3 regions of the Rhizobium changzhiense genome follow, and region 3 is predicted to be linked to each of the others. Evidence: predicted binding sites of a transcription regulator. Region 3 holds the regulator's gene; each other region holds the start of a gene.
The links. The regulator LexA, encoded in region 3, represses DNA repair genes until DNA is damaged. The targets are predictions, from matches to a motif close to TGTTCNNNNTGTGTTCNG.
Positions count from the first base shown of each region.

Region 1: a site for LexA is predicted at 1,129-1,146, ahead of G9X68_RS09310 (fibrinogen-binding protein). Genes of this name have one in related genera too.
Region 2: a site for LexA is predicted at 1,736-1,753, ahead of G9X68_RS07640 (YifB family Mg chelatase-like AAA ATPase). Genes of this name have one in related genera too.

Region 1 covers NZ_JABFCQ010000001.1:1,853,211-1,856,488, reverse strand. The annotation lists gene G9X68_RS09315 (hypothetical protein) at 1-22, opposite strand, end outside; gene G9X68_RS09310 (fibrinogen-binding protein) at 165-1,118, opposite strand; gene G9X68_RS09305 (helix-turn-helix transcriptional regulator) at 1,950-2,732, shown strand; gene G9X68_RS09300 (hypothetical protein) at 2,748-3,068, opposite strand.
Region 2 covers NZ_JABFCQ010000001.1:1,529,896-1,533,173, forward strand. The annotation lists gene G9X68_RS07640 (YifB family Mg chelatase-like AAA ATPase) at 114-1,646, opposite strand; gene gshB (glutathione synthase) at 1,822-2,769, opposite strand; gene G9X68_RS07650 (cupin domain-containing protein) at 2,855-3,278, opposite strand, start outside.
Region 3 covers NZ_JABFCQ010000002.1:237,809-241,086, reverse strand. The annotation lists gene kdsA (3-deoxy-8-phosphooctulonate synthase) at 1-346, opposite strand, end outside; gene G9X68_RS10595 (VOC family protein) at 343-1,239, opposite strand; gene lexA (transcriptional repressor LexA) at 1,435-2,154, shown strand; gene G9X68_RS10585 (ComEC/Rec2 family competence protein) at 2,135-3,278, opposite strand, start outside.

The DNA.
Region 1 (3,278 bases), on a different contig from region 3:
CCGAAATCTTCTCGATATGCATGGTTCGGCCCTCCCATTCGAAATGACGATCGGCCTTGGAGGCACCCGCCGGGAGCCGTGGTGTGGTCGTCAAATCGTTTTCAAGCAGTCAAACTGCACCGGCTTGAGCCGGTGCAGTTCGTCTTGGTCGCTGGAGGTCAGTGTCAGGTGCCGGTATCCTCGCCGACGTCGGAGGCATGAGAATTGCCGCCGATGACGCTGGAGTCGACTGTGTTGCTGAGCAGGTTCGCACCCTGAACGAGCTCGAGGTGGAAGCCGGAATTGGCAAGGATCGCCGAAGCATCGGCCGCGCTCGAACCAGCGGCGTCGTCGCCGGCCTTGAGATCCCAGCCTTTGCCGTCCATCTCCATGCCTTCTGCGCTGTCGGCGGTGCCGCCATTGGCATTCAGGTGGTTCTGAGCGCCTGCATTGTCCATCTTGGTGTTCCAGGCGCTATCCTGGTCAGCCAGATGGTTCGCCTGGACGGCGCTGAAGCCGCTGTCATTGCCTCCGCCGGTCAGCGAATTGTTCAGGATGCTGTCGACGTCGAGCGTGAAGGAGAAGTCGTCCCCGAGGTTGAAGGTGAGGTCGTGTCCGGCAACGCCGAGGTTGGAGTCCTTGACGTCCTCGATGACGGCGAAGTCTGTGTCCGTCTTGTTGAAGCTGTCGGAGGTGTTGAAGCTGTCGGAGACCGTCTTCGTATCCGTCTCCGTCTCCGTAACGGTCTTGATATCGGTGTCGGTCACGGTCTTCGTGTCGGTGTCCGTGATCGTCTTGGTGTCGGTGTCGTTATCGCTGTACGACTTGCTGTCATAGCTCCAGTCGTAATCGGTCTTGGTGTCGGTATCGGTGATCGTCGTAGTCTTGGTGCTCGTATCGTCGTCCGACTTGTAGCTCCAGTCGTATTCGTTGTCTCGGTTGTCGCCGTTGTTGGCGGAGACATCGATCTCGGCCTTGACGTCCACGTCGACGCTGTTGTCTTTATTGTCGCGATTGTCGCCATTGGCGACGCCGACATAACCGGTCGAGCCGTCGTCGACTTCAGTTGAATTGACAGCGCTGTTGGCAAAGCCGTCGGCAAGCGCCCCGGCCTTCGTGATTTCGATATCGTCAGACATTCAAGTTCTCCAGAAAAAAACCGGAGCAGCTTTTCGAAATCCCTCTCATCTCAAATGGGATTTTACGCGCGCTCGCTCCGATGCGGTTAACATCGGCAGATGTATTCGATACTGATCATCTGCAGCTTCTTCGCGATTTGTTGATCAAACCGTTGGTATTGGGAGCGTACGTACTCAGTACAAGGCCGCACATATCCGGCTCCGAATCCTGAAAAGGATAGGGAGTAGTCAGGTGTTCTTTTCGTTGAGTTGCCCTATATGGAGGCCGTGTATCAAAAACGCATGCCGATACATGGCTTTTCCATGCCGCCACTTGGACGACGACCACAGAATGCTGGAAAGAATGTGGATCCGATAGATACCAATTCGGGCTAAGGCCGATTTGCCACGTCCGGCTAGCCCCTGTCGTTGGAGCGTTGAGACTTCTTCGGCCGGGGCGTCGCTAAGCTGCGAGAATCCAGGACTTCCGGCATTCGCCGCTGGGCTGAGGAGCAGCTTTCGACGTCTGCCTGCTCATATCCGACACTTCATGCATGACGAAAATATAACAACCTGTACTGAAATATTACATTCAGCTCTCATCTATAGTGAGCGCAAATATAGCCTCGAAGTATATATCGCAGTAAGAATGCAACCAATGCTTGGTATCGTATCGTTTTTAGTCCGCTAAAACTAATTATTTTGGGCCATTTCCTTCCTTCTCAATCCGTATTAACATAATTAAGAAATGTCTAAAAAATAAAGCGATGACATCCGGGGTCGGCATTTCTTACTATCTAATACCCGACATCGCACCAAGTTGAGTAAAGTGTAACGCTAGGGGAGGCGTATATGTTCATGACAGGCTCAGGAATGGAGAATGCGGACCAGGGAAGGAAGTTGAGTTCGTCCGGAGATACTATACTAGTGGTGGCCAAGGCGGATCTGTTTTCAGAATGCATGGTAGAAGCACTGGCAAAGAAATTTCCGAACTGTGAAGTGGCAAGCATAACGAGTACAAAGCCGATACTGGAAAAAGATGCCGGCGATCTGAAACTCGTTTTATTCTATCATATACCCGGCCCGGAGCTTCATGAAGCGCTGCAGGCTGCCCGCGAAAACCACCCTGAAACCTCGATCGGACTTGTCGTCGAAGCTATCGACATGCTCGAGCCCTATGTCAGCCGGCTGGTAGAAGCGCGGATCATCGATGGCGTCCTGCCACTCAACCTGCGGCTCGATGTCTTCATGGCTGCAGTGGATCTGCTGATGAAGGGCGGCGAACATTTTCCGTCAGCACTTCTTAATCGTCTTACCAACAAAAACGCCCAGCTGGAGCCTTCGCTCTATCAGACAAAATCGGTCGATGCGGCCCGCAGCAATGCGCTCAAGCTGAGACGCGACAGCATGTCCGCTTTGACCACCCGGGAGGTTCAGATCCTGGATCTCATATGCAAGGGCACGCAGAACAAGATCATTGCCGACAAGCTGCATCTTTCCGAAAATACCGTGAAGGTTCACGTCCGCAACATCTACAAGAAGATGAACGTCCGAAACCGCACGGAAGCTGCATCCCGTTTCTTCAACGAGCATCCCGCCGGTGATGACGATATGTCTGGCCGTTGGCGCAATTGATCTGACGCTTTTGCTTCAGATCGAGGGGCGCGCAAAGCAGCGCGATTTCTGTCCGAAGCCGCTTGGAGAGCAGATATAGGGCGCCGAGCCATGATAGGCTACGGTGCGGATCGTTGCCCCCGCCGGGCGCGCGGCCCGATTTGCCGGATAGGCATAGGCTTTGGAAACGCGCGGCGCCTCGACCACGGCGATATTCTTCTTCGCGACGACCGCGATATCGTCGCCGACGACCGTGCAGGCCGTCGGTCCGATCGCAAGAAGCGCCGTTCCCCAGGCAAACATCGCCGAGCGGATACGCCGGCCTTTCAGCTGCGCTGCATCTTGTTTTTTCAACATGCCAAAACCCCTCGCATATGGCGCTTCCGGATGCAAGACCGGCGGTGCAGTTGAGCTCGGCCAATCTCCCGCCTTCCCTTTTATATTAGCTGCATTGAGTGAAGCTTGAGCGGCAGGTGAAAGCTTTGTGGCGGAGAAGAGTTAAGTGTGATTAATCATTCGTTACTTTCAAGAATACTTGTGTAATTATTTTGGATACTAGAACGTTTT
Region 2 (3,278 bases), on a different contig from region 3:
TGTCCCGAGCATCTGCAGCCAGTTGATATGCAGCAGATCCTCGGCACAAGGCCGAGGATGACGCCGAGTAAAGGACGAGCTGCCAACAAACTGTCGGGCGCGCTTCGCGCCTCTCACGCCGCCGCCGTCAGCCTTTCGCCGGCGATGCGGTAGGAGATTGCTTCGGCGAGATGGATGCGGCCGACGGTTGGCTTGCCGTCGAGATCGGCAAGGGTGCGGGCAACCTTGAGCACGCGGTGGTAACCGCGGGCGGAGAATTTCATCTTCTCGGCGGCGTCGCGCAGCAGTTGCAGGCCGCTGGCGTCGGGCTCGGCCAGTTTCTCGATCATCGCGGTGGAGCAGCGGGCATTGGTGCCGATGCCCTTTGCGCCGGTGCTTTCGAAGCGCTCCTGCTGGATCTCGCGGGCGCGGGCGACACGGCGGGCGACGTCGGCGCTGGTTTCAGCTGCCGTGGGCCGGATGAGATCGGCAGCGGAGACGGCCGGCACGTCGATGCGGATATCGATCCGGTCCATCAGCGGGCCGGAGATGCGGGCCTGATAATCGCTCATGCAGCGCGGGCCGCGGGCACAGGTATGGCCGGGCTCGCCGGCCATGCCGCAGCGGCAGGGGTTCATCGCCGCGATCAGCTGGAATTTCGCCGGATAGGAGACGCGGTGATTGGCGCGCGCAATGACGCATTCGCCGCCTTCGAGCGGCTGGCGCAGCGCATCGAGCGCCTGCGGCGTGAATTCGGGAAACTCGTCGAGAAAGAGCACGCCGTGATGGGCAAGCGAGGCTTCGCCCGGACGGGCGCGCAGGCCGCCGCCGACCAGCGCCGCCATGGTGGCGGAGTGATGCGGGGTGCGGAAGGGCCGGCGATCGGAAAGCTTGCCGCCGGAGAGCTGGCCAGCGATCGAATGGACCATCGACACCTCCAGCAGTTCGGCGGCCGAAAGCGGCGGCAGGATCGATGGCAGCCTCGCCGCCAGCATCGACTTGCCGGAGCCCGGAGGACCGACCATCAGCAGATTATGGCCGCCGGCGGCGGCCACTTCGAGCGCGCGCTTGGCGCTTTCCTGGCCCTTGATCTCGGCAAGGTCCGGCAGGTTTGCGGCATTGGCGCGGATCGACGCCTCCGGCCTGGATAGGACCTGCGTGCCGCGGAAATGATTGGCGAGGGCGATCAGGCTGCGCGGGGCGAGAATATCGACTTCGGCGCCCGCCCAGGCGGCTTCGGCGCCGCTTTCGGCCGGGCAGATCAGCCCCTTGCCGAGCGCATTGGCGCCGATCGCAGCCGGCAGCGCGCCTGATATGGCGGCGATCGTTCCGTCGAGGTTGAGCTCGCCGACGACGACAAATTCCGACAGCGCATCGGCGGGAATGGCGCCGAGGGCGGCCATCAGGGCAAGGGCGATCGGCAGGTCGAAATGCGAGCCTTCCTTCGGCAGGTCGGCAGGCGCCAGATTGACCGTCACCCGCTTCGCCGGCAGCGCCAGGCCGGAGGCGTGGAGGGCCGCCTGCACGCGCTCGCGGCTTTCGGCAACCGCCTTGTCGGGCAGACCGACGATCTGCATGCCGACCTTGCCGGGAGCGACCATGACCTGGACCTCGACCGGCACACCTTCGATACCCTGAAATGCCACCGTACTGACACGCGCGACCATATGCCCATCCCTTGTCCCGCAAACTCTTATACCGCCCCCGGCCGTTCAGGGCCAGCGGTTGCAATCTGGCATGGAAGCTGGAATAAAACAAGAACAATCAAAGAACATAGTCAGGCATCCGCTGTGACCTTGGTTGTGCTCGGTCGCGGGACCAGAACGGTCATGAGCGGCTGGCTCAGCCGCGCTTGCGCTCGATCGCATCCCAAAGCAGCGCTGCTATATCGGCGCCGCCGAACTTCTTGACCTCGCGAATGCCTGTGGGCGAGGTGACGTTGATCTCGGTCATGTAATCGCCGATCACGTCTATGCCGACGAGCAGGAAGCCGCGCTCCCTCAGCGCCGGGCCGATGCGGGCGCAGATTTCCTGTTCGCGCGGCGTCAGTTCGGTCGCCTCGGCGCGGCCGCCGACATGCATGTTGGAGCGGCTGTCGTGTTCGGCCGGAACACGGTTGATGGCGCCGGCGAATTCGCCGTCGACCAGGATGATGCGTTTGTCGCCCTTGCGCACGTCGGGCAGATATTGCTGGGCGATGAAGGGTTCGCGGAAAAGCTGGCCGAACATTTCCAGCAGCGAAGAGAGGTTGCGGTCGTCGCGGGTCGAATGGAAGACGCCGGCGCCGCCATTGCCGTAGAGCGGCTTCAGGATGATATCGCCCATCTCGTCGCGGAAGCGGCGGATCTCGGTGGCATCCTTGGTGATCAGCGTCTTCGGCATCAGATCGGAGAATTCGGTGACGAAGATTTTTTCCGGCGAATTGCGTACCCAGGCCGGATCGTTGACGACGAGCGTCTTCGGGTGGATGCGCTCGAGCAGATGCGTCGAGGTTATATAGGCCATGTCGAAGGGCGGGTCCTGGCGTAGCAGCACGACGTCCATGGTCGAGAGATCGACGCGCTCCGGCGCGCCAAGCTCGAAGTGATCACCCTTGACGTCGCGCAGCATCATCGGCTCGACGTGGGCATAGAGCTTACCGTCGCGAAAGCTCAGGCGGTCGGGGGTATAATGGAAGAGCTTGTAGCCGCGCGCCTGGGCTTCCAGGCTCATGGCGAAGGTGGAATCACCTGCGATATTGATGCCTGCGACATGGTCCATCTGGACCGCTACATTGGTGATCTTGGCCATTTCCATCCCTCGCTGAATGCCGGACAGATGTAGGTCGGCCAGATATCAAACGCAACGGGCAATCAAGGGCTTCCGGTCGCAGTTTTCAGGCGGCGATGCCCTGGTTGCCGTTGTTGCGCAGCATGTTGCGGAGACGGTAGGCAATTGCCAATGGCTTCGGGAAGGGCTTGCGCAGGAAGGCGACCTTGCGGACGTAATTGTCGACCCGCCAGCTCGCCCAGGTTCCTCCGGCGAAAAAGGCGACGTCGCCGGCGCAGAGCGTTCGTTCGGTGCCGTCCTCGGCAGTGATATGGACCTCGCCTTCGAGGATCATCACCGTCTCGTCCCAGCCGAAGCGCCAGCGGAATTCGCCCGCCGTGCAATCCCAGATCGCCGTCAGCGAGGCCTCGTCATGGCCGCGCGAATGTTCGGCGGTGCGGGCCTGCGGATTGCCGCTGACGATCCAGTCCGGATTGATCGGTGTGGACTTCAGCGGCAGCAGATCGCTCGCATGCGCCACGAAGGATTTT
Region 3 (3,278 bases):
CGATCTTTGCCACCTCCGCGCATTGCTCGGCGGTATGGACGTCGGTCAAGACAGGAAACCCGAATTCCTTCTTGAGGTCGGCAAAGACCTCCATGCCCTTTTCGATCCCGATACCACGTTCGGCCGACAGCGAGGTCCGGTTCGCCTTGTCGAAGGAGCTCTTGTAGACGAGGCCGATGCCGAGCTTTCCGCAAAGCTCTTTCAGTGTGCCGGCAACCATGAAGGCGTGGTCGCGGCTCTCCATCTGGCAGGGACCGGCAATCAGCGACAGGCGGCCGGTATTGGAAAAGGTGACCTGGCCTTGGCCTTCGCCGATCCTGACTTCGGAATTCGTATCAGTGCTCATCGTGTTTCCTCGAAGGCGAAGAGCGTGCCCTGCCCGGGCGCGGGCTTCACCAGAATGCGATTGTTCTTGCGCGTGTAAGTCACCCCGTTAGCAGCCAAATGCGCTTCTGTCACGGCAAGATCGGCGACAGTGAAGAGGATTGCCCGGCCGCGTAGGCCGCGATCGGCGGATGAGCCACCAATGTCGAAATAGGCCTCCAGCCCTTCTGGCGTCATCAGGCTGATTTTGGCATTCGATGCCGCGATATTGACGCCGAAACCGGTTTTCTCGACTGCCGATTGCGCCACGGCAAGGCTGACGAAGGCAGCGAAGGCGGCCGGCTCCGGCGTGCAAAGCGCGATCTCGACTATGCCGGTCACACCATTGGCATGTGTTTCAAGCGCGGCGCGGTCGGTCGGCAGCGGATTGACGCGCTCGACGGTGAAAAGCAGGAGATCAGGCGCGCGCAGGTCGGCGGCAAAAGCCAGCTTGAAGCCGGCAATCGTCTCGGAACCGTCCGGCATCGTCATCGGCCGGGTGAACTGCAGCATCTCGCCGGCGCTCGATCCGTTGCCGACGAAATTCTGATGATCGATGCCGGCATCCTTGCTGCCGAAAGCCAGCCCCGAAAGCCCCTCCTCGCCGCAGCGGAAGCGGAAGGCCTGGTTGCGGGCGGTGAAGACGTTGCCTTGCCGCGCCGATGCCTCGCTCTCTTCGACGCTCGCAATCCCGAGCGGCTCCAGATAGGTCTTGTCGGCAAAGAAGACGCAGGCGTTTTCCGTTCCGAAGGGGTGGCGCGCATCGGCGGCAACGGTGAAGCCGAGCTTGCCGAGCCTCTCGCGCGCCAGATCGATATTGACGACCGGCAGCACGATATGATCCAGCGGGTACGGTTTGGCGGAATGCTCGTTCATCATGTCCCTCCTGGAAAGGTCAAGAGATGTGCAGCGCGACCTTCAATACAAGACTTGTGTCCCAATCCGGCGAATGAAAATAAAAATCTCAACGAGTTGGCGCCAAGTTTTACGGAAATTTAGCTACTTGCGGAACACATATGGAACATATAGTGTCTGTTCTGGATTTGTTTCAATCACGAGGTCACAACGTCGATGCTCACGCGCAAACAACAGGAGCTTCTCCTCTTCATTCATGAGCGCATGAAGGAATCCGGCGTTCCGCCATCTTTCGATGAGATGAAGGATGCCCTGGACCTCGCCTCGAAGTCCGGGATTCATCGCTTGATTACAGCGCTCGAGGAGCGCGGCTTCATTCGCCGCCTACCGAACCGCGCCCGCGCGCTTGAGGTCATCAAGCTTCCGGAGGCCTACAGCCCCAGCATCCAGCCCCGGCGCGGCTTTTCGCCGAGCGTGATCGAGGGCAGCCTCGGCAAGCCACAGCCGGTCGCCGCCCCTGCTCCTGCAAAGCCCGTCGCCGACAACGGCAATTCGGTCTCCGTGCCGGTCATGGGCCGAATCGCTGCCGGTGTTCCGATCTCGGCGATCCAGAACAACACCCACGACATCGTCGTTCCGGCCGACATGCTCGGCTCCGGTGAACATTACGCGCTGGAGGTCAAGGGCGATTCGATGATCGACGCCGGCATCTTCGACGGCGACACCGTGATCATCCGCAACGGCAGCACTGCAAGTCCCGGTGATATCGTCGTTGCCCTCGTCGATGACGAGGAAGCGACGCTGAAGCGCTTCCGCCGCAAGGGCGCCTCGATCGCGCTGGAGGCCGCCAACCCGGCGTACGAGACCCGGATCTTCGGGCCGGACCGTGTCAAGGTACAGGGCAAACTCGTCGGCCTCATTCGCCGCTATCACTGACATTGGCCAGTCCGGTTTCGGTAAAACTATTGCTGCGCCAGTCATAGGCGCGATGGCGCATCCATGGCCGCGACAATGCATCGAATGCGGTTGCGACCTCCGGGCCGGCGTCCGTGAAGCGCAACTCGATGGAACCGCTCCTGCGCAGCGTCTCACCGGTGAAGAGCGTCGCACCTGAGCGGCAGCTGTTGAAGCGAAGGCGGACCGACGTCACGACGATATCGGCCGCGTCGCATGCCGGACCGAGATAGGCGGCATTGTCGATGACGGTTACCACCTGACCATTGCCAAGCCTTGATGTGCACCAGGCCTTCTTGACGCAGGAAAAGCGGTTTGCGTCACCGCCCGATGCGGCGGCCCGCATCGCGGTCCTTGCTTCGTTCTGCTGATCGCGGGAAAGCCTGACGCGGCGATCTTCTCCCTCCGGCGGGATAGCAGGACCGTCCAGCATCTTCGGCGGATCATGCTTCGGCAGGACCAGCGCTCTCTGCCACTGGTCGAAGATGAAATCCGGCGGTCTTTCACGGTTGGAAGCCATTGCCGCCGCCTCGACGATTGCGACGAGACTACCATCCTCCGAAATCACCAGATCCGGCGGCCGGGGAACCGGCAGAAGCAGCAGGATGAGCGTTGCGACCCCGATAATCGATGTGCCGATATGGCGCAACCGGGTGCGGAGCAGCGTCAGCAGCAGAAAGCCTGCCACGGCGACGGTGAAATACCAGGCGGGCAAACGGCCGACGTCGATATTGCCATCCCAGCCGGACACCGTCTTGGCGACCGCGATCACCAGATCGAGGCCGAATCCGACGATCTTCCAGGCCCAAACATCCAAGCCGAAAGGCATGAGCAGCATTGCCAGCAAGCCGGCCGGCATGATGATGAAGGAGATGATCGGTATTGTCGCGAGATTTGCCGGCAGGCCGTAGGCGGTCAGGCGATGAAAATGCTCGATCGAAAACAGCGCGGTGGAAAAACCGCCGATCAACGAGGTCAGGAAGACGCCGCCGAAGAAGCCCGCAACGGTAACGAAGGGCCTGATGATCGGCAGCTTCAGGAAAGCGTTTTCGCGGACCCGCCGATCCTTCCAAAGCTGATAGCCAGAGACCAGCGCCAATGTGGCG